4 regions of the Streptomyces sp. NPDC032822 genome follow, and region 1 is predicted to be linked to each of the others. Evidence: riboswitches for the same ligand, from Rfam matches in the RefSeq annotation. Region 1 holds a riboswitch; each other region holds the start of a gene.
What was found. Region 1 has a riboswitch for cobalamin ahead of ACZ5VD_RS12070 (ABC transporter substrate-binding protein). Riboswitches for the same ligand answer to the same signal wherever they lie in the genome.
Positions count from the first base shown of each region.

Region 2: another riboswitch for cobalamin. It lies ahead of metE (5-methyltetrahydropteroyltriglutamate--homocysteine S-methyltransferase); the one in region 1 lies ahead of ACZ5VD_RS12070 (ABC transporter substrate-binding protein).
Region 3: another riboswitch for cobalamin. It lies ahead of ACZ5VD_RS23160 (cobalamin biosynthesis protein); the one in region 1 lies ahead of ACZ5VD_RS12070 (ABC transporter substrate-binding protein).
Region 4: another riboswitch for cobalamin. It lies ahead of ACZ5VD_RS21440 (ribonucleoside-diphosphate reductase subunit alpha); the one in region 1 lies ahead of ACZ5VD_RS12070 (ABC transporter substrate-binding protein).

Region 1 is NZ_JBVIOL010000003.1:654,229-659,369, forward strand. Features, by position in the region: gene ACZ5VD_RS12060 (ABC transporter ATP-binding protein) at 1-640, opposite strand, end outside; gene ACZ5VD_RS12065 (FecCD family ABC transporter permease) at 637-1,650, opposite strand; gene ACZ5VD_RS12070 (ABC transporter substrate-binding protein) at 1,647-2,663, opposite strand; cobalamin riboswitch at 2,734-2,922, opposite strand; gene ACZ5VD_RS12075 (CoA-binding protein) at 2,999-3,406, shown strand; gene ACZ5VD_RS12080 (DeoR/GlpR family DNA-binding transcription regulator) at 3,411-4,241, opposite strand; gene ACZ5VD_RS12085 (bifunctional 4-hydroxy-2-oxoglutarate aldolase/2-dehydro-3-deoxy-phosphogluconate aldolase) at 4,376-5,029, shown strand; gene ACZ5VD_RS12090 (MFS transporter) at 5,113-5,141, shown strand, end outside.
Region 2 is NZ_JBVIOL010000005.1:558,196-563,336, reverse strand. Features, by position in the region: gene ACZ5VD_RS17995 (SDR family oxidoreductase) at 1-180, opposite strand, end outside; gene metE (5-methyltetrahydropteroyltriglutamate--homocysteine S-methyltransferase) at 447-2,765, opposite strand; cobalamin riboswitch at 2,944-3,141, opposite strand; partial or broken gene ACZ5VD_RS17985 (3-hydroxyacyl-CoA dehydrogenase family protein) at 3,244-3,393, opposite strand; partial or broken gene ACZ5VD_RS17980 (short-chain fatty acyl-CoA regulator family protein) at 3,389-3,670, shown strand; gene katG (catalase/peroxidase HPI) at 3,765-5,141, opposite strand, start outside.
Region 3 is NZ_JBVIOL010000008.1:57,002-62,142, reverse strand. Features, by position in the region: gene ACZ5VD_RS23165 (cobyric acid synthase) at 1-396, opposite strand, end outside; gene ACZ5VD_RS23160 (cobalamin biosynthesis protein) at 393-1,334, opposite strand; cobalamin riboswitch at 1,436-1,575, opposite strand; gene ACZ5VD_RS23155 (hypothetical protein) at 1,712-1,933, opposite strand; gene ACZ5VD_RS23150 (inorganic phosphate transporter) at 1,976-3,232, opposite strand; gene ACZ5VD_RS23145 (lysozyme) at 3,386-4,135, opposite strand; gene ACZ5VD_RS23140 (class II aldolase/adducin family protein) at 4,332-5,063, shown strand.
Region 4 is NZ_JBVIOL010000007.1:196,807-201,947, forward strand. Features, by position in the region: gene mctP (monocarboxylate uptake permease MctP) at 1-930, shown strand, start outside; cobalamin riboswitch at 1,101-1,229, shown strand; gene ACZ5VD_RS21440 (ribonucleoside-diphosphate reductase subunit alpha) at 1,355-3,775, shown strand; gene ACZ5VD_RS21445 (ribonucleotide-diphosphate reductase subunit beta) at 3,775-4,788, shown strand; gene ACZ5VD_RS21450 (GlxA family transcriptional regulator) at 5,054-5,141, shown strand, end outside.

The DNA.
Region 1 (5,141 bases):
TCGCCGCGAGGTTGAGGTCGTGCAGGGCGACGACCGTGGTGACCGGGAGGGCGGTGACCAGGGCCAGCAGATCGAGCTGGTGGTGGATGTCCAGGTGGTTGGTGGGTTCGTCGAGGAGGAGTTCACGGGGTTCCTGGGCGAGCGCGCGGGCGATCTGCACCCGTTGGCGTTCGCCGCCCGACAGGGTGTGCCAGGGCTGGCCGGCCCGGTCGGTGAGCCCCGCGCGGTCCAGGGCGGCCAGCACGGCCCGCTCGTCGTCGGCGGAGGCGGGCGTCCAGGCGCGACGGTGCGGGACCCGTCCGAGCCGTACGACATCCAGGACCGTCAACTCGACCTGGGTGTCCGCCTGTTGCTCGACCACGGCGAGACGGCGGGCGACCTCGCGGCGGGGCCGGTCGGCGAGCGGGGTGCCGTCGAGGGTGACCACGCCGGCGCTCGGGGTGAGCAGGCCGGCCAGCAGCCGCAGCAGGGTGGACTTGCCGGAGCCGTTGGGGCCCAGGAGGCCGACGGTGGAGCCCGGTTCGGGGGTGAGGCCGACGCCGTCGAGGATGAGCCGGCCGTCGGCGCGGCGGCTCACGCGGTCGGCGCGGAGGCCGGTGGCGAGGGGCGTCTCGCGTTCCGTACGCGGGGTCGTGGTCACCGCACCCTCCGCGTCCGGTACAGCACCGCCACGAAGGCCGGCACGCCGATCAGGGACGTCACGACGCCCACCGGCACCTCCTGCGGGTCGAGGACCGTGCGGGCCAGGGTGTCGACCCAGACGAGGAAGACGGCACCGGCCAGCGCGGTGACCGGCAGCAGCCGGACATGGCCCGGGCCGACCAGGGCGCGGGCGGCGTGCGGCAGCACCAGGCCGACGAAGCCGATGGCCCCGGCCGAGCTGACCAGCGCGGCCGTGAGCAGGGCGGTGACACAGAGCAGCACCAGACGGGTGCGGGCCACCGACACCCCGAGGGCGGCCGCCGCGTCCTGCCCGAAGGCGAAGGCGTCGAGGGTGCGGGCGTACGACAGGCAGACCACGAGCGCCACGGCCAGGACGGCGCAGCAGACCCAGACGTCGGTCCAGCCCGCCCCGCCGAGGGAGCCGAGGAGCCAGAACAGGACGCCCCGGGTGGTCTCGGCGTCGGCCGCGGTCATCACGACGAACGAGGTGAGCGCGGAGAACAGTTGCATGGCGGCGACGCCGGCGAGGACGACCCGGTCGGTGCTGCCGCCGAGGGTGTGGCTGAGGAACAGCACGAGCGCGAAGGAGAGCAGGGCGCCGAGGAAGGCACCCGCCGGGACGGACAGCGCGCCCCCGCCGACGCCCAGCACGACCACCACCACGGCTCCGGTGGAGGCGCCGGAGGACACCCCGAGCACGAACGGGTCGGCGAGCGGGTTGCGCAGCAGCGACTGCATCACCGCGCCGCAGACGGCGAGTCCGGCACCGCACACGGCGGCGAGGAGGGTGCGCGGCAGCCGGAGCTGCCACACGATGCCGTCCCGGATCGGCGTCAACTCCGAGGTGCCGATGCCCAGATGGGCGGCCACCACGGACCAGACGTCGGCGACGTCGATGTCGGCGGGTCCGATGGTGATGGCGACGGCCACCGAGCAGCACAGCAGGACCGTCCCGGCGACACCGAGCAGGACCGCCCGGGTGGTCACTTCACGAGTCCGAAGTCGCGCAGCCCCGCCGCGACCTGCTCCACGCCCTCGATCGTGCGGATACTGGGGTTCAGGGCCTGCCCGCTGAGCAGGACGTAGCGCTGGTGCCGGACCGCCGTCATGTTCTTGGTGACCGGGTCGGACTCCAGGAAGGCGATCTTCTTCTCGGCCGACTCGGCGGTCTGCGACTTGCGGGTCAGGTCGCCGATGACGAGGACGTCGGGGTCGCGGTCGGCGACCGTCTCCCAGTTGATCTGCGGCCATTCGTCGTGGGTGTCGTCGAAGACGTTCTTCGCGCCGAGCTCACGGGTGACGACTCCGGGGGCGCCGCAGCAGCCGGCCATGTAGGGCGACTCGGCGTTGGCGAACCAGTAGAGGAGGCTCACGTCGGAGGCGTCGATGTCCGACGTGGCCGTGTCCATCCGCTTCTTGAGGGAGGCCACCAGCTTCTCGCCGCGCTCCTCCACACCGAACACGGCGGCCAGGTCCCGCACTTCGTCGTAGATGGCCTCGATGGTCAGGGGCTCGCCGCGGGCGCCGTCCCCGTCGCCGGAGTTGTCCTTGCCCGCGCAGTCGGACGGGGAGACGTAGGTCGGCACGCCGAGCTTCTCGAACTGGTCCCGGGTGGCGACACCGCCCTTGCCGAGCGTGGAGACGAAGGAGGAGGCGACGAAGTCCGGTTCGGTGTCCAGGACCCGTTCGAAGGAGGGGGCGTTGTCCGCGAGCCGCGGCACCTTGGCGTTGGCCTTCTCCAGCCCCTTCAGCACGGGGTCGGTCCAGGTCGCCGTACCCACCATGCGGTCGGCGAGACCGAGGGAGAGCATGATCTCGGTGGTGCCCTGGTTGAGGGAGACGGCCCGCTGCGGCGGGGCCTCGACCCGGACCGCATGACCGCAGTTGTCGAGAGTGACGGCGGCGGCCGGGTCGGTGCTGTCGGCGTCGCCGCAGCCGGCCAGGAGCAGGGTGGTGGCCGCGAGCAGCGCGGAGGGACGGGCAAGACGTGCTATCGGCACGGGAGTCGATCCTCGGTCGTCGAGGGCCCTAACGCGGAGCCCGGTCGTACGGTGCTCCCCCGCCGTGCGTTGGCCGCGGGGGTCGCCAGCAGGTCTTCGGACTCGGGATCGTCCGGTCGGGGCGCCTTCCCGGACGACATACGCGTCGTCCAGTGGCCGATGCCCCGCCCGTCCCCCTCACCGCTGCGCGTCAGCTCCGGATTCGCACCGGATTCCCTGACCCACGTGCATGGGTTCGACTGGCCTCGGCAAGCTATCACGGTGCGGGAATCGCCGATCGCCGCGCACGGTTGTGGCAGGGGCCAGCCCTTTCACGACCCCCGAGGAGACCCACGGTGTACGGCGACGAGGCAACGGTCCGCAAGATCCTCACCGGGCTCGGCGACACCTGGGCCGTGGTGGGCCTGTCGTCGAACCGGCGACGCGCCGCGTACGGCGTGGCCGAGGTGCTCCAGCGCTACGGCAAGCGGGTCGTGCCGGTGCACCCCCAGGCGGAGACCGTGCACGGGGAGCGGGGATACGCCTCGCTGGCGGAGATTCCGTTCGACGTGGACGTCGTCGACGTGTTCGTGAACAGCGATCTCGCCGGGGCGGTCGCCGACGAGGCCGTGGCGAAGGGCGCGCGGGCGGTCTGGTTCCAGCTCGGCGTCATCGACGAGGCCGCGTACGAGCGCACCCGGGCCGCCGGCCTGGAGATGGTGATGGACCGCTGCCCGGCGATCGAGATCCCCCGTCTGGGCTGAGGACTCACACCCTCGGGGTGAGCGCGTGCAGCTCCACCCCGAGGGCGGTGATGCTCTCCCGGCCGCCTTCGGGCAGCCCGTCGTCGGTGACGATGGTGTCGACCTTGGCCAGGTCGGTGACGCGGTACTTCGCGAACGAGCCGTACTTGGTGCTGTCCGCCAGCAGTACGCACTGCGAACTCGCGGCCAGCGCGGCCTGCTTGAGTTCGACCTTGTCCAGCGAGAAGGACGTCACGCCCCGCTCCAGGCTCCAGGCTCCGGTGCTCATGAAGAACAGGTCCAGGTTGATCGTCTCCAGGGTGCGCGCGGCGAGGCGTCCGCTGCTGGAGCCGCTGTCGCGGTCGACGATGCCGCCGGTGTGGATCACCTCGATCTCCGGCAGCTCGAAGAGGCTCGTCACGACGTGGAAGTCGTTGGTGACGACGGTGAGGTCCTTGCGCCCGGCCAGCAGCGGGACGATCAGCTGGCAGGTGGTGCCGGCGTCGAGGTGGACCACCATGCCGTCCTGGACGAGCGTGGCCGCGTGCCGGGCGATGGCCGACTTGCGCGGGAGTTCGAGCACGGCCCGGTCCCGTCGCTCCCGGGGCGGCTCCTGCCCGGTGGGCGCCTTGTCGGCGAGCCGGACGCCGCCCTTGACGGAGACGAGGTGGCCCGCGGACTCCAGTGCGGCGATGTCCCGCCTGACGGTCATGTGCGAGACGCCCAGGTAGTCGGTGAGGGTGCGGGTGCTGACGATCCCCTCCCGGCGCAGCAGCCGGAGCAGCTTCTCGTGCCGCTGCTCCGGGATCAGGGGCACCTCGCCGCCGCCCGTCACCGCGAACGTCTTCTCGGCCACGCCGTCACCGCCCCCGTTCCTGTCGGAGTTCCAGCCGGGGTCCCGCTGAGCCCCGCTGGAGTTCCCGCATCCAGATGTTAACCCTTGATACAGGGTGTTGTGCGATGTGAATCCATGATCTAGCGTGTGAAAACATGGTAAGCAAGTTGCAGCACCTGGAATCCATCCGCGCCACCGGCACCGTCCTCATCGTCCGGCTCGACGACGACAAGGCGGCCCTGGAGGTCTCCCGGGCGGCGGTCGAGGGGGGCATCCGCGCGCTGGAGATCACCCTGTCCGTGCCCAACGCCCTCAAGGTGATCGAGACCCTGGCCGAGGAGTACCGCGACCAGGGCGTCCTCGTCGGCGCGGGCACGGTGCTCGACGGCCACTCCGCCTACCGGGCGGTCGAGTCCGGCGCACGGTTGCTGGTCAGCCCGCAGCTCAACCCCGAGATGCTCACGGTCGCCCACCGCTACCAGGCCGTCTCGATGAGCGGCGCCTTCACGCCGACGGAGATCGTGAACACCGTCCAGGCCGGCGCGGACATCGTGAAGCTGTTCCCCGCGGAGTTCCTCGGGCCGCGCTATGTGAAGACGGTGATGGCCCCGTTGCCGCACGTCCCGCTCGCCCCCACCGGCGGGGTCACCCCGGACAACGTCGGCGAGTGGTTCGACGCCGGCGTCACCGCGGTCGGCGTCGGCAGCTTCATCACCAAGGCCGGCGGCGAGGAGGGCGACCACCGACGGGTGACCCGGGCCGCCGAGACCTTCCTCTCCGCCGTCACCGCCGCCCGGACCGCCCCGTAAGCCTCTCCCCCTGAGACCCCTCTCCGGGGGGACCCCCGCTCCGCTCCCGCTCCCGTTCCCCGACTGACAAAGGAGTGAGTCGTATGACCGGTACCACCGTGGGGACCTCCGA
Region 2 (5,141 bases), on a different contig from region 1:
GTCCCCGAAGGAGGCCGAGAGTTCGGTGGCGGTCGCTCGCAGGGCCGTGGCGTTCCGGCCGTTGAGGACGACCGTGCAGCCGGCCTCCAGCAGGCCCTTGGCGAGTGCCTTGCCGATGCCCCGGCTGGAGCCGGTGACCAGGGCGGTCTCTCCGGTGATGTCGAACAGTGGGTGGCTCATGCGCGTACCCCCGGGGTGCTGATCGGAGTACCGGCCTCGGTGTCGACCGGCGTGCTGATCAGGATGCCCGGTACGGCCGGGCCGCCGGGGAGGGGGGTGCGGGCGGGCCGGACGGTCGTCGACCTTCGCGGTCTCGCGCCGCCGCTCGCGGCGAAGGGGCTGGTGATCGAGGAGCAGGGCCCGGAGGCGGTCGGCCGGCGGCCGGGAGAGCGGGACCGCGCCCGCTCTCCCGACCGGTCGTCGTGCGGATCAGGAGGTCGGGGCGGTCAGGACGCCGACAGTTCCTCGCGGACCGTCCGGGCCGCGAGGACCAGGTTCTCCAGGGATGCGCGGGTCTCGGGCCAGGCGCGGGTCTTCAGGCCGCAGTCGGGGTTGACCCAGAGGCGCTCCGGGGGGATGGCCTCAAGTCCCTTGCGCAGCAGGGCGGATGCCTCGTCCGTGCTCGGTACGCGCGGGGAGTGGATGTCGTACACGCCGGGGCCGGCCTCGCGCGGGTAGCCGTGGGCGGCGAGTTCGCGGGCGACCTGCATGTGGGAGCGGGCGGCCTCCAGGCTGATGACGTCGGCGTCGAGGTCGTCGATGGCCTGGACGACGTCGCCGAACTCGGCGTAGCACATGTGGGTGTGGATCTGGGTGTCCGGGCGTACACCGCCGGTGCTGAGGCGGAAGGCCTCGGTGGCCCACGCCAGGTACGCCGGATGGTCGGCGGCCCGTAGCGGCAGGGTCTCGCGCAGGGCGGGTTCGTCGACCTGGATGACCGAGGTCCCGGCCGCCTCCAGGTCGCCGACCTCGTCGCGCAGGGCGAGGGCGACCTGGCGGGCGGTGTCGCCGAGGGGCTGGTCGTCGCGGACGAAGGACCAGGCGAGCATGGTGACCGGCCCGGTGAGCATGCCCTTGACGGGCTTGGCGGTGAGCGACTGGGCGTACGTCGTCCAGCGCACCGTCATCGGTTCGGGGCGGGAGATGTCGCCGGCCAGGATCGGCGGGCGGACGTAACGGGTGCCGTAGGACTGGACCCAGCCGTGCTGCGTGGCGAGGTAGCCGGTGAGCTGTTCGGCGAAGTACTGGACCATGTCGTTGCGTTCGGGCTCGCCGTGCACGAGGACGTCGAGGCCGGTCTTCTCCTGGAAGGAGATCACCTCGCCGATCTCGGCCCTGATGCGCTCCTCGTAGCCGGCCGTGTCGATCCGGCCCGCCCTCAGGTCCGCGCGGGCGGTACGCAGTTCGGTGGTCTGGGGGAAGGAGCCGATGGTGGTGGTCGGGAGCAGGGGCAGGCCGAGGCGGTCGCGCTGGGCGGTGGCCCGCTCGGCGTACGGCCGGGAGCGGCGGGCGTCGGTGTCCGTGACGGCGGCGGCGCGGGCCCGGACGGCGGGGTCGCGGGTGAGGGGGGAGGCCGCGCGGGAGGCCAGGTCGGCCCGGTTGGCGGCGAGTTCGCCGGTGATGGTGTCGGTGCCGTCGGCGAGGCCCTTGGCGAGGGTGACGATCTCGGCGGTCTTCTGCCGGGCGAAGGCGAGCCAGCGCAGGATCTGCGGCTCGACGTCCCGCTCGGCCGCGGTGTCGATCGGGACGTGGAGCAGTGAGCAGGAGGCGGCCACGTCGACCCGGTCGGCGAGCCCGAGTAGCGTGCCGAGCGTGGCGAGGGACGCCGAGAGGTCGTTGACCCAGATGTTGCGCCCGTTGACCACACCGGCGACCAGGCGCTTTCCGGGCAGTCCGCCCACGGCGGCGAGCGCGTCGAGGTTGGCCGCGGCGGCCTCGGTGAAGTCGAGGGCGAGCCCCTCGACCGGGGCCTTGGCCAGTACCGGCAGGGCGTCGCCGAGCCGGTCGAAGTAGGAGGCGACCAGCAGCTTCGGTCGGTCGGTGCGGGTGCCGAGGTCGCGGTAGGCGCGGGTGGCCGCGTTCAGCTCGGCCGGTGTGCGGTCCTGGACGAGGGCCGGTTCGTCCAGCTGCACCCACTCGGCGCCCGCCGCGCGCAGGTCGGCGACGACCTCGGCGTAGACGGGCAGCAGCCGGTCGAGGAGCGTCAGCGGGTCGAAGTCGGCGGCCACACCGGGCGCGGGCTTGGCGAGCAGGAGGTAGGTGACCGGGCCGACAAGGACCGGGCGGGCGGTGAGACCGAGGGCGAGGGCTTCACGGAGCTCGGCGACCTGCTTGCCGGAGTCCGCCGCGAACACGGTGTCCGGGCCCAACTCCGGTACCAGATAGTGGTAGTTGGTGTCGAACCACTTGGTCATCTCCAGCGGCGCCACGTCCTGGGTGCCGCGGGCCATCGCGAAGTAGCCGTCCAGGGCGTCCGCTTCGACGGCGGCGCGGTGGCGGGCGGGGATCGCGCCGACCATGACACTGGTGTCCAGGACATGGTCGTAGTACGAGAAGTCGCCGGTGGGAACCTCGTGGATGCCGGCCTCGGCCAGCTGCGACCAGTTCGTCCGGCGCAGGCCGGCCGCGGTGGACCGGAGGGTGCCGGCGTCGACGCGGCCCTTCCAGTAGCCCTCGATCGCCTTCTTCAGTTCCCGGTGCTGTCCCTGGCGGGGGTAGCCGTACACGGTGGCCCGTGCTGCCGCGGCTGCGGGCTTCGCTGTCACGGAAATCTCCTTCGCGAGATATCTCCCTGGAATCCCGGGACGGGACGCGGGCGCGAAGGGGTGACGAACCGGACGGACCTCGTTCCGCGCGGTACAGCGCGCGATCGTCCGCCCGATAGGTACGCCGACCCGCCCACGAGGCCACCGGGATGTCCGCGCACGAGGGATCGCGCGCGGGCAACGGGCAGGTCTTCGGACTCGCGGGCACGCCCTCCGTACGGAGGACACCTACTGGCCGTCGCTTCCCAGGCCCTGTTCACCGGACCCAGTGCGTATGACGGCGGTCGTTCCCGCTCACCGCTGCGGGGCAGTCCCGGATTCCCACCGGGTTCCCTCTTACGACGCATCCCGTCTGGCGGACGGGGCGAACCAGCTGCGTCGGCCAGCCTAGGGGGCGCCGCCTCGGCACGGAGAACTCCGCTCACATGGCGGACCGTGAGATGGGACACGCGGCGGGTGCCCGCGCCGGCCGGGCCCCTCAGTCCTGGTCGTACACGTGGAATCCCCGGCCGCTCTTGCGCCCCAACAGCCCTGCCTGGAACATCCGTTGGAGCAACGGGGGCGGGGCGTGGAGCGGCTCCTTGAACTCCTCGTACAAGGATTCCGCGATCGCGCCGAGGGTGTCCAGGACGGCCCGCGCACTCACCCGCCACCGCGGCGGCTGGGGCGAACCCGGCAAGACCTTCGCCATCGGCCTGGGCTGCGAGATCCGCCACGCGCACCGGCTCGTCTACTCCGACGGCCTCGACCTCGACAACGCCTCCGCCGCCACCCCCATCGGCATGGGCTGCCGCGTCTGCGAACGCCTCGAATGCCCCCAGCGCGCGGCCCCGCCCCTCGGCCGGCCGCTCCGGATCGACCAGCACAGCAGCACGTTCGTCCCGTATCCGGTGGCGGACCGCTGAACCGGGCCCGCCGCGCAGGCCTGCGAGCGGCCGGAAAAAGGTGCTGCCCGGGCCGGCCCACAGAGGCCGGCCCGGGCAGCACCCGTGATCAGGATCAGACGAGGTCGAACCGGTCCAGGTCCGCGACCTTGGCCCAGGCGGCGACGAAGTCGTTCACGAACTTCGCCTTCGCGTCGTCACTCGCGTAGACCTCGGCGAGGGCGCGCAGCTCGGAGTTGGAGCCGAAGACGAGGTCGGCACGGGTGCCGGTCCACTTGACGTCGCCGGTGGCGGCGTCACGGCCCTCGAAGACCGTCTGGTCCTGCGAGGTCGAGCTCCACGTCGTCCCCAGGTCGAGCAGGTTGACGAAGAAGTCGTTCGTCAGGACCCCGGGGGTGTCGGTGAAGACGCCGTGCGAGGACTGCCCGTGGTTGGCGCCCAGGACACGCAGACCGCCGACGAGGACGGTCAGCTCGGGGGCGCTCAGGGTGAGCAGGTTCGCCTTGTCGAGCAGCAGGTACTCGGCCGGCAGGCGGTTGCCCTTGCCGAGGTAGTTGCGGAACCCGTCGGCGGTCGGCTCCAGCGCGGCGAACGACTCGACGTCCGTCTGCTCCTGCGAGGCGTCCACCCGGCCCGGCGTGAACGGGACCTCGACCACGTGACCGGCGTCCTTGGCGGCCTTCTCCACGGCGGCGGCACCACCGAGGACGATCAGGTCGGCCAGGGAGACCTTCTTCGCGCCGGAGTTGAACTCCTGCTGGACGCCCTCCAGGACGCGCAGCACCTGGGCCAGCTCGTCCGGGTTGTTGACCTCCCAGCCGCGCTGCGGCTCCAGGCGGACGCGGGCACCGTTGGCGCCGCCGCGCTTGTCGCTGCCGCGGTGGGTGGAGGCCGACGCCCACGCGGTGGACACCAGCTGCGAGACGGTCAGCCCCGAGTCGAGGAGCTTGGCCTTGAGGGCCGCGATGTCACCGGCGTCGATGACCTCGCCCTCGGCCTCCGGCAGCGGGTCCTGCCACAGCAGGGTCTCCGCCGGGACCTCGGCGCCGAGGTACAGGGACTTCGGGCCCAGGTCACGGTGGGTCAGCTTGTACCAGGCGCGGGCGAAGGCGTCCGCGAACTCGGCCGGGTTCTCGTGGAAGCGGCGCGAGATCTCACCGTAGATCGGGTCGAAGCGCAGCGACAGGTCGGTGGTGAGCATCGTCGGGAGCTTCTTCTTCGACGCGTCGTGCGCGTCGGGGATGATCGCCTCGGAGTCCTTGGCCATCCACTGGTTGGCGCCGGCCGGGCTCTGGGTGAGCTCCCACTCGTAGCCGAAGAGGATGTCGAAGAAGTCGTTGCTCCACTGGGTGGGCTTGGTGGTCCAGGTGACCTCCAGACCACTGGTGATGGCGTCGCCGGCCTTGCCGGTGCCGTAGGTGGACCTCCAGCCCAGGCCCTGCTGCTCGATGGAGGCGGCCTCGGGGTCGTCGCCGACGTTGTCCGCCGGACC
Region 3 (5,141 bases), on a different contig from region 1:
GATCACCGCGTCATACGTGCCCCGCAACTCGGCGAGACAGTCGAGAACGGTCCCGAGAAGCCTCTGCTGCCGCCCGCCGTGATAGCCGCGGGCGCTGAGCTCCCCGACCGCCTTTCCCAACAGCACGACCTGGCTGCTCTGTTCACCGCCCGGCTTCAGCAGCACGGGATTCATCAGCGCGGTCGGCTCGATACGGCAGGCCTGCGCCTGCATGGCCTGCGCCCGCCCGATCTCGGCACCCTCCCGCGTCACGAACGAGTTGAGGGACATGTTCTGCGCCTTGAACGGCGCCACCTTCGCCCCCTGCCGCACCAGCCAACGGCAGATCCCGGCGGTGACGACGCTCTTGCCGGCGTCCGAGGTGGTCCCGGCGACGAGCAGTCCACCACCGGTCATGAGGCACGCCCCCGCGTCAGCAGCCGTGCGGCGACGCCCACGCCGAGCGTGAGCCAGCCGACGCGCCGCGACAGCCGTACGGCCCGTTCGATGTCGCAGGTCGCGACGGTGCGCCCCTCCTCGTTGAGGACCGGCCGGTGCTCGACCCGTCCCGCGTAGGACAGGGTCCCGCCGAGCCGTACGCCCAGCGCCCCCGCGAACGAGGCCTCCACGGGACCGGCGTTGGGGCTCGGATGCTTCGCCGCGTCGGCCCGCCAGGCCCGCACGGCACCTCGCGGATCCGGCCCCGCCACCGCGGCGAGCACGGCGGTCAGACGCGCCCCCGGCCACCCCGCGACATCGTCGGCGCGGGCGGAGGCCCACCCGTAGCGGCGGTACCGGGGCGACCTGTGCCCGACCATGGCGTCGAGGGTGTTCACGGCCCGGAAGCCGAGCAGCCCCGGTACGCCCCCGACAGCACCCCACACCAGCGCCCCGACCACCGCGTCGGAGGTGTTCTCGGCGACGGACTCGACGACCGCCCGGGCGATTCCGTCGGCGTCGAGGGCCTGCGGGTCCCGTCCGCACAGATGCGGCAGCCGGGCCCGTGCGGCGTCGACGTCCCCGGCCTCCAGGGCCCGCCCGACGGTCCGGGCCTCCCGGGCGAGCGACGTCCCTCCGACCACGGCCCAGGTGGCCGCGCCGGTCAGCGCGACGGAGGCGGCGGGGGAGCGGCGTACGGCACGGGCGGCCATCGCGCCGAGCGTGACGGCGCCACCGGCGCACACCACGGCGTGCAGCGCGCCCCACCCGCGGTGGTCCCGCCACAACACCCGTTCCACGGCGCCCGCGGCCCGCCCGAACAGGGCGACCGGATGCCCGCGGCGCGGATCGCCGAGCAGGAGGTCGCCGAGAAGGCCGGCGGCGGCGCCGTACGCGAAGACGCGATCGGCACGCATCGGCTCAGCCGACCGCGGTCACGGACAGGGCACCGGTGGTGAACGTCAAACGGCAGCCGCGCATGGCGATATGTCCTCACTCAGGGTGTCCACGCCCTGGTTCGACGAGATCGGCGGCGAGAGTTCCTGGCTCCCGGGGCTTTCTGCCCCGGTGACAGTGGCGGGACCGCGCCGGAATCGCACCGGCTTCCTCTCCTGCCGCCGTAGATGGCCCCGGCAGTCCACCACGGTGTTGGAAGGGCCGTCAACTTGCCGTTGACCTGCGAAGGGAGAGTGTGCTGAGACCCACACGCGGGTGGTCGCAGCCGTCACGGAAAGACGTGGGGTGCGGGACGGAGAACCGTCCAGCACCCCACGTGGTGTCCGGGTCGCGCGGGTCAGACGACGATCAGTGAGATCCCGTACGCCACCGCGGCCGCGCACGCCGCGAAGCACACGTACGCGCCGGTGACCGCGAGGGTGGCGGAGTCGCCCTGGGCCGTGGCCCGTTCGCGGCGCGACAGGCCCATGATGCCGAGGGTGAACAGGGCCACGAGGGCCACGGTGATCACGAGGCTGACGCCGAAGACGGAGCCGAGGGCCGCCCAGTCGATCTTCATGCTGCTTCTTCCTTCACGAGGGGAGGTGCCTGGGGGCCGGGCTCAGACGGTGGTCGCGGCCGGCGGGGCCGCGGGGTCGGTGGCGGTGGCGGCCGGGGCCGGGATCGTGGCCGTGAGGTCCTCGGTCACCGTGCCCGTGGGCGGCGGCGTCACGGCGGCGATCGCCGTGGTCACCACACCGGCCGGCTCCCCGCTCCCGTCGGTCTCGTTGACGTTGCTCGCGTCGATCACCTCGCGGCGGGAGACCTTCCAGATGGCCGCGCTGGAGGCGATCAGGAAGACCGCGACCAGGGCGGTGCCGAAGTCCCCGATCCTGGTCACGTACTCGGCGAGCGCGCCCACCAGGGCCGCGGCGGGCAGGGTCAGGCCCCACGCCACGAACATGCGGGTCGCCGTGGACCAGCGGACCACACCGCCCTTGCGGCCGAGGCCCGCGCCCATCACCGAACCGGAGACGGAGTGCGTGGTGGAGAGGGAGAAACCGAGGTGGGAGGAGGCCAGGATGACCGTGGCCGCGCTGGTCTGGGCGGCGAAGCCCTGCTGCGGCTGAAGGTCGGTCAGGCCCTTGCCCATGGTGCGGATGATGCGCCAGCCGCCGAGATAGGTGCCCAGCGCGATGGCCAGGCCCGCGGAGAGGATGACCCAGGTGGGCGGGTCGGAGTCGGGCGCGACGGCCCCGCCCGCGACCAGGGCGAGGGTGATGATGCCCATCGTCTTCTGGGCGTCGTTGGTGCCGTGGGCCAGCGAGACCAGGCCGGCGGAGGCGATCTGGCCGGTCCGGTAGCCCTTCGCGGCGGCCTTGCCGTCGGCCTTCTTGCCGAGGGAGTACGACAGTCGGGTGGCGAGCATCGCCGCGAGGCCCGCGACCAGCGGTGCCGCGATCGCGGGGATCAGCACCTTGGTGACCAGGACGTCACCGTGTACCGCGCCGGCGCCGGCCGAGGCGATGGTGGCGCCGATGAGGCCGCCCATGAGGGCGTGCGAGGAGCTGGAGGGGAGTCCGACCAGCCAGGTCAGCAGGTTCCAGAGGATCGCGCCGACCAGGGCGGCGAAGATGACCTCGGGACGGATGCCGGTCTCGTCGACGAGACCCTTGGAGATCGTGTTGGCGACCTCCACGGAGAGGAAGGCGCCTACAAGGTTCAGCACGGCGGACATGGCCACCGCGACCTTGGGCTTGAGCGCGCCGGTCGAGATGGTGGTGGCCATCGCGTTGGCGGTGTCGTGGAAACCGTTCGTGAAATCAAACGCGAGTGCGGTCACGACCACAATCGCGAGGATCAGCGAGAAGTTTTCCATTTACCCAGGCAATCGTTCGAGGTCATTGGCCGGATGAACGTAGGCAACCTGGATGAACGGAAGGTGAACTGAGCAGGGCCGCACGGTGTCCGGAGTCGATGGTTCTCGCACCGCTCTCTCCGACCTGCTCCGCACGGCCCCTGTGCGGCATGGTCAACTGCCTCTGGCGAACTTCCGCAGGCCGCTCGCGGACCCGTTGAAGAGATTCTGGTCACCCGGCAGACCGCCGCTGTTGTCGTACTGCCAGATCGTCCAGGACGACCAGCCGGCCGGCAGTGCGCCCGCGTCCGCCGAGTCGTAGCGCGCCACCCACAGGGCGTGGTTCGAGGCGAAGGCGGTGCTGCCGCCGGTGCAGGTGTTCCACCAGTGGGTGGTCGTGTAGATCACCGGGCGGCGGCCGGTGAGCCGCTTCACCTCGCCGCTGAACGACTTGATCCAGCTGACCATCTTCGGCCTGGTCAGCCCGTAGCACTTGCGCTTCTTGTCGTACGGGTTGTATTCGATGTCGAGCGCGGGCGGCAGCGTCCAGCCGTCCGCGGTCCAGTCGCCGCCGTTGCGCACGAAGTACGCCGCCTGCGCCCTGCCCGACGACTGGTGGGGCAGCGCGAAGTGGTACGCCCCGCGGAGGATGCCCTCGTCGCGCGCCCCGTCGTACTGCCGGTCGAAGTACGGGTTGCGGTAGGTGGTGGACTCGGTCGCCTTGACGTAGACGAACCGGGCGCCCTTCGCCCTGGCCTTCTGCCAGTCGACGTTCTTCTGGTGGGAGGAGACGTCGTGGCCCTTCGGCAGGCCGGCGGCCGAGGTCGGTGCCTCGGCGAGGGCGATTCCCCCCACGGTGAGGGCCGCCACGGACGCCGCGAGGGCGCGGGCGCGGCGGCGGTACGGACGATGGTCACGGGCCATATGTCCCCCGGAATGGCTACTTACACGACAAAACCCTCGGAGACTACTGGAAGATCATCCACACTCCGGCGATCCCTGGCCGAACGACAGGAGAAGCCTTTTCCGTGCCGGTACGCGACCTTCCGGAGGCGCCTGTTCCGGCCTGAAGTGCCCTCGTTCCACGGCGGGTCGACGCCGCGCCTGGCAGGATCGCGACATGGTCGAGGAGCAGCGGGATCCGGAGAGCGTGCAGGGCGTGCGAGAGGGCGCACAGGATGCGCGGGAGCCGGGAGGGAGGCGGGTGCGCCCCGAGGAGGCGCAGGCCTGGGAGGCGTTGGTCGCGACGGCCCGCCGGACCGTGTCCGAGGGGCTCGTCGTCGGCACCTCCGGCAACGTCTCCGTGCGCGTCGAGGACACCGTCCTGGTCACACCGTCGGGTGTCCCCTACGACCGGCTCGCACCCGGCGACATCACCGGCGTCGGCCTCGACGGCCGACAGGTCCTCGGCACCCTGGTACCGACCAGCGAACTGCCCATGCACCTCGCCGTGTACCGCACCACCGACGCCCGCGCCGTCGTCCACACCCACGCCGTGCACGCCACGGCCGTCTCGACGCTCGTCCCCGAACTCCCGGCCGTCCACTACATGGCCGGCGCGCTCGGCGGACCCGTCCGGGTCGCCCCGTACGCCACCTACGGCACCGACGAGTTGGCCGAGAACATGCTCCACGCCCTGGCCGACCGCTCCGCCTGCCTCCTCCAGAACCACGGCACCGTCACCCATGGCGCCACCCTCGACCAGGCCTACGACCGCACGGCCCAGCTGGAGTGGATGTGCCGCCTGTGGCTGACGGCGTCCTCGGTACCGGGTCTGACGCCGAACCTGCTGTCCCGGGCGCAGGTGGCGGAGGCGGGGGAGCGACTGCGGGGGTACGGCCAGCGAGGCTGAGGCCCACCTGCGCTCCCCGCGGCCGGTGTCACCCCGACCCGCCCTCCCACTGGCCGTCGGCGGAGTCCGCCCGGACAC
Region 4 (5,141 bases), on a different contig from region 1:
TACAGCCAGACCAACCCGGCGACGGGCGCGCCACGCGGTGCGCTGGTACCGGGCGAGGCGGGGCAGTGGACGTACGCCACACTGGCGTTGGGCTCGGCCCTCGCGCTCTTCATGTACCCGCACTCGATCACGGCGACGCTGTCCAGCCGCAGCCGTGAGGTGATCCGCCGCAACACCACCATCCTGCCGCTGTACTCGCTGATGCTCGGTCTGCTGGCGCTGCTGGGCTTCATGGCCATCGCGGCCGGGATCAAGGTCAGCAACGGGCAGTTGGCGATCCCGCAGCTGTTCGAGACGATGTTCCCGGACTGGTTCGCGGGCGTGGCCTTCGCGGCCATCGGCATCGGTGCGCTGGTGCCGGCGGCGATCATGTCGATCGCCGCCGCGAACCTCTTCACCCGCAACATCTACAAGGACTTCATCAAGCCGGACGCGACGCCCGAGCAGGAGATGAAGGTCTCCAAGCTGGTCTCGCTCCTGGTGAAGGTCGGCGCGCTGGCCTTCGTCCTCACCATGGACAAGACGGTCGCCATCAACTTCCAGCTCCTCGGCGGCATCTGGATCCTGCAGACCTTCCCGGCCCTGGTCGGCGGTCTGTTCACCCGCTGGTTCCACCGCTGGGCCCTGCTGGCGGGCTGGGCGGTCGGCATGGTCTACGGCACGGTCGCCGCGTACGGCGTCGCCTCGCCGACGCAGAAGCACTTCGGCGGCTCGTCGAAGGAGATCCCCGGCATCGGTGAGATCGGCTACATCGGCCTGACGGCGTTCGTCCTCAACCTGGTGGTGACGGTGGTCCTCACCTTCGTCCTGAAGGCCCTCAAGGCCCCGGACGGCATCGACGAGACGTCCCCGCAGGACTACACGGCGGACGCCGGCGACCCCGGCGTCGAGGTGGAGCTGCCCCCGGCCACGGCGGGCACCACGCACTGAGCCGTACGCCACGACCACGGGCCGCCGGAGCGATCCGGCGGCCCGTGGTCGTGTGTCCCGGTATTGGGTGCCGTGTCTCGGCGGCATCACGCTCCTCATCTGCCAGTTGACGCTCTGAAACCAGCGCGACACAACATATGGGGGTGCTGTCCCCACCCGGCACAAGATGTATGCTCGTGCTCGCTGTCGTCGCAGGGGAATCCGGTGCGAATCCGGAACTGTCCCGCAACGGTGTACTCATGCGCGCATATGCGTGTATGGGAGTCAGTCCGAGGACCTGCCGACAGCGCGCCCGGCCACCAGGCCCGGGTGCCATGACGTCCGGGCCTCGCGGAATGGGCCGGTGGACGCGACGCCGTGTGCGGTCGTGCGCTGCCCCCTGCCCTCCTTGAGGCCCCCCGTGCCGAGCGAGGGAGAGCCCCACGTGACCATCGCGCCAGCAGACCCGGCTTCAGTCGTCGAGACGATCGACGCCGTCGAGGTCGCCGAGGTCGTCCAGGCCATCGAGGCGGGGACCGACGGTCCCGGAACCGCGTTGCTGCGGACCCTGACCGAGCTGACCGCCGACCTCCCCGACGCCGACCCCGGCCGGGTCGCCGCCGCCGCGCTGCGCGGCCGGTCCGCGCGGGCGGACGAGTCGGAGCTGCGCGAGCTGGCCACCGAGGCCGCCGCCGGCCTGATCTCCGAGGACCCCGCCTACTCGCGGCTCGCGGCCCGCCTGCTGACGATCAGCATCCGCGCCGAGGCCGCCTCCCAGGGCGTCACGTCCTTCACGGAGTCGGTCGTGGTGGGCCACGGCGAGGGTCTCATCGCGGACCGTACGGCCGAGTTCGCGCGGGTCCACGCCGCACGCCTGGACACGCTGGTCGACCGGCAGGCGGACGACCGCTTCGGGTACTTCGGTCTGCGCACGCTGCACAGCCGCTATCTGCTCCGGCACCCCATCACCCGGCGGGTGATCGAGACGCCCCAGTACTTCATGCTGCGGGTGGCGTGCGGTCTGGCCGAGGACGACAGCACCCGCGCCCTGGACGAGGTCGCGGCCCTGTACCGGCTCATGAGCCGCCTCGACTACCTCCCCTCCTCCCCCACCCTCTTCAACTCCGGCACCCGGCACCCCCAGATGTCGTCCTGCTACCTCCTCGACTCCCCGCTGGACGAGCTGGACTCCATCTACGGCCGCTACCACCAGGTCGCCCGGCTCTCCAAGCACGCCGGCGGCATCGGCATCGCGTACTCCCGCGTCCGCTCCCGCGGTTCGCTGATCCGCGGCACCAACGGGCACTCCAACGGCATCGTGCCGTTCCTGAAGACCCTCGACGCCTCGGTCGCCGCCGTGAACCAGGGCGGCCGGCGCAAGGGCGCGGCGGCGGTCTACCTGGAGACCTGGCACTCCGACATCGAGGAGTTCCTGGAGCTGCGCGACAACACCGGTGAGGACGCCCGGCGTACGCACAACCTGAACCTCGCGCACTGGATCCCGGACGAGTTCATGCGCCGGGTGAACGCCGACGCGCCGTGGTCGCTGTTCTCGCCCGCCGACGTGCCCGAACTGGTCGACCTGTGGGGCGAGGAGTTCGACGCGGCGTACCGCAAGGCGGAGGCCGAGGGGCTCGCGAAGAAGACGATCCCGGCCCGCGACCTGTACGGCCGCATGATGCGCACCCTCGCGCAGACCGGCAACGGCTGGATGACCTTCAAGGACGCCGCCAACCGCACCGCCAACCAGACGGCCGAGCCGGGGCACGTCGTGCACTCCTCCAACCTCTGCACGGAGATCCTGGAGGTCACGGACGACGGGGAGACCGCGGTCTGCAACCTGGGGTCGGTGAACCTCGGCGCCTTCGTGGACCCGATTCGCCGGGACATCGACTGGGAGCGCCTGGACGAGACGGTCCGCACGGCCGTCACCTTCCTCGACCGGGTCGTCGACATCAACTTCTACCCGACCGAGCAGGCCGGCCGTTCCAACGCCAAGTGGCGCCCGGTGGGCCTGGGCGCGATGGGCCTCCAGGACGTCTTCTTCCAGCTGCGGCTGCCCTTCGACTCGCCCGAGGCGAAGGCACTGTCCACACGGATCGCCGAGCGCATCATGCTCGCCGCCTACGAGGCCTCCGCCGACCTCGCCGAGCGCAACGGCCCGCTGCCGGCCTGGGAGAAGACGCGTACCGCCAGGGGTGTGCTGCACCCCGACCACTACGGCGTCGAGCAGACCTGGCCCGAGCGCTGGGCGGCACTGCGGACCCGGATCGCCTCGACGGGCCTGCGCAACTCGCTGCTGCTCGCCATCGCCCCGACCGCCACCATCGCGTCGATCGCCGGCGTGTACGAGTGCATCGAGCCGCAGGTGTCCAACCTGTTCAAGCGGGAGACGCTGTCCGGCGAGTTCCTCCAGGTCAACTCGTACCTGGTGAAGGAGCTGAAGGCGCTGGGCGTCTGGGACTCCCGCAGCCGTGAGGCGCTGCGCGAGTCGGGCGGTTCGGTGCAGGGCTTCGCCTGGATCCCCGAGGACGTACGGGCGTTGTACCGCACGGCGTGGGAGATCCCGCAGCGCGGCCTGATCGACATGGCGGCGGCCAGGACCCCCTACCTCGACCAGTCCCAGTCCCTGAACCTGTTCCTGGAGACGCCGACCATCGGCAAGCTCTCCTCGATGTACGCGTACGCCTGGAAGTCGGGCCTGAAGACGACGTACTACCTGCGCTCGCGCCCGGCGACCCGGATCGCCCGTGCCGCACAGGCCCAGGCCCAGCCCGAGAACACCCTCCCGGTACAGCAGGCCGTCGACCCCGAGGCCGTCGCCTGCTCCCTTGAGAACCCCGAGTCCTGCGAGGCCTGCCAGTAATGACCAGCGAAGCCAAGAACCTTCTCGACCCGGGCTTCGAGCTGACCCTCCGCCCGATGCGCTACCCGGACTTCTACGAGCGCTACCGGGACGCGATCAAGAACACCTGGACCGTCGAGGAGGTCGACCTCCACTCGGACGTCTCCGACCTGGCGAAGCTGTCCGAGGGCGAGCAGCACATGATCGGCCGGCTGGTCGCGTTCTTCGCGACGGGCGACTCGATCGTGGCGAACAACCTCGTGCTGACGCTGTACAAGCACATCAACTCCCCGGAGGCGCGCCTGTATCTGTCGCGCCAGCTGTTCGAGGAGGCCGTCCACGTCCAGTTCTATCTGACGCTCCTGGACACCTATCTCCCCGACCCGGAGGACCGGTCGGCGGCCTTCGACGCGGTGGAGAACATCCCCTCCATCCGCGAGAAGGCGGAGTTCTGCTTCAAGTGGATCAACGAGGTCGAGAAGCTGGACAGTCTGCAGACGCAGGCCGACCGCCGCCGTTTCCTCCTCAACCTGATCTGCTTCGCCGCGTGCATCGAGGGCCTGTTCTTCTACGGCGCCTTCGCGTACGTCTACTGGTTCCGCAGCCGGGGTCTGCTGCACGGCCTCGCCACCGGCACCAACTGGGTGTTCCGTGACGAGACCATGCACATGAGCTTCGCCTTCGAGGTGGTCGACACCGTCCGCAAGGAGGAGCCGGAGCTGTTCGACGACCTTCTTCAGCAGCAGGTCACCGACATGCTGAAGGAGGCCGTCGAGGCGGAGCTGCAGTTCGGGCGGGATCTGTGCGGTGAGGGCCTGCCGGGGATGAACACCGAGTCCATGCGGCAGTACCTGGAGTGCGTCGCCGACCAGCGGCTGACGCGCCTCGGGTTCGCCCCGATCTACGGTTCGGAGAACCCCTTCTCCTTCATGGAGCTGCAGGGGGTTCAGGAGCTGACCAACTTCTTCGAGCGGCGTCCGTCCGCGTACCAGGTCGCGGTGGAGGGCACCGTGGACCTGGACGAGGACTTCTGAGCCTCGTGATCCTCCCGGGCCTCGCGGCCCGCCCTGCCCTTCTGGGCCTCCCTGATCTGACGGTCGACACGCCTGTCGTGGACGATCCCGATCACTGACGGGAGGACCAGGAGGGCGAGGATTCCGAGGACGGTGAGCATTCCGATCAGTCCTTCTGTCTGCGCTGAAGTCATGTCACTACTGTCGCTCCGGAGACTCCTTACCAACAGTGGCAGGACTGCCGTAGGCCCTCGATTTACTGCCACTTCCGAGGCACACTGGCAGCATGCTCACCAACGTGGCCGCCGTCCTGCTCGACGGCGTGCATCCCTTCGAACTCGGCGTGGTCTGCGAGGTCTTCGGCATCGACCGCA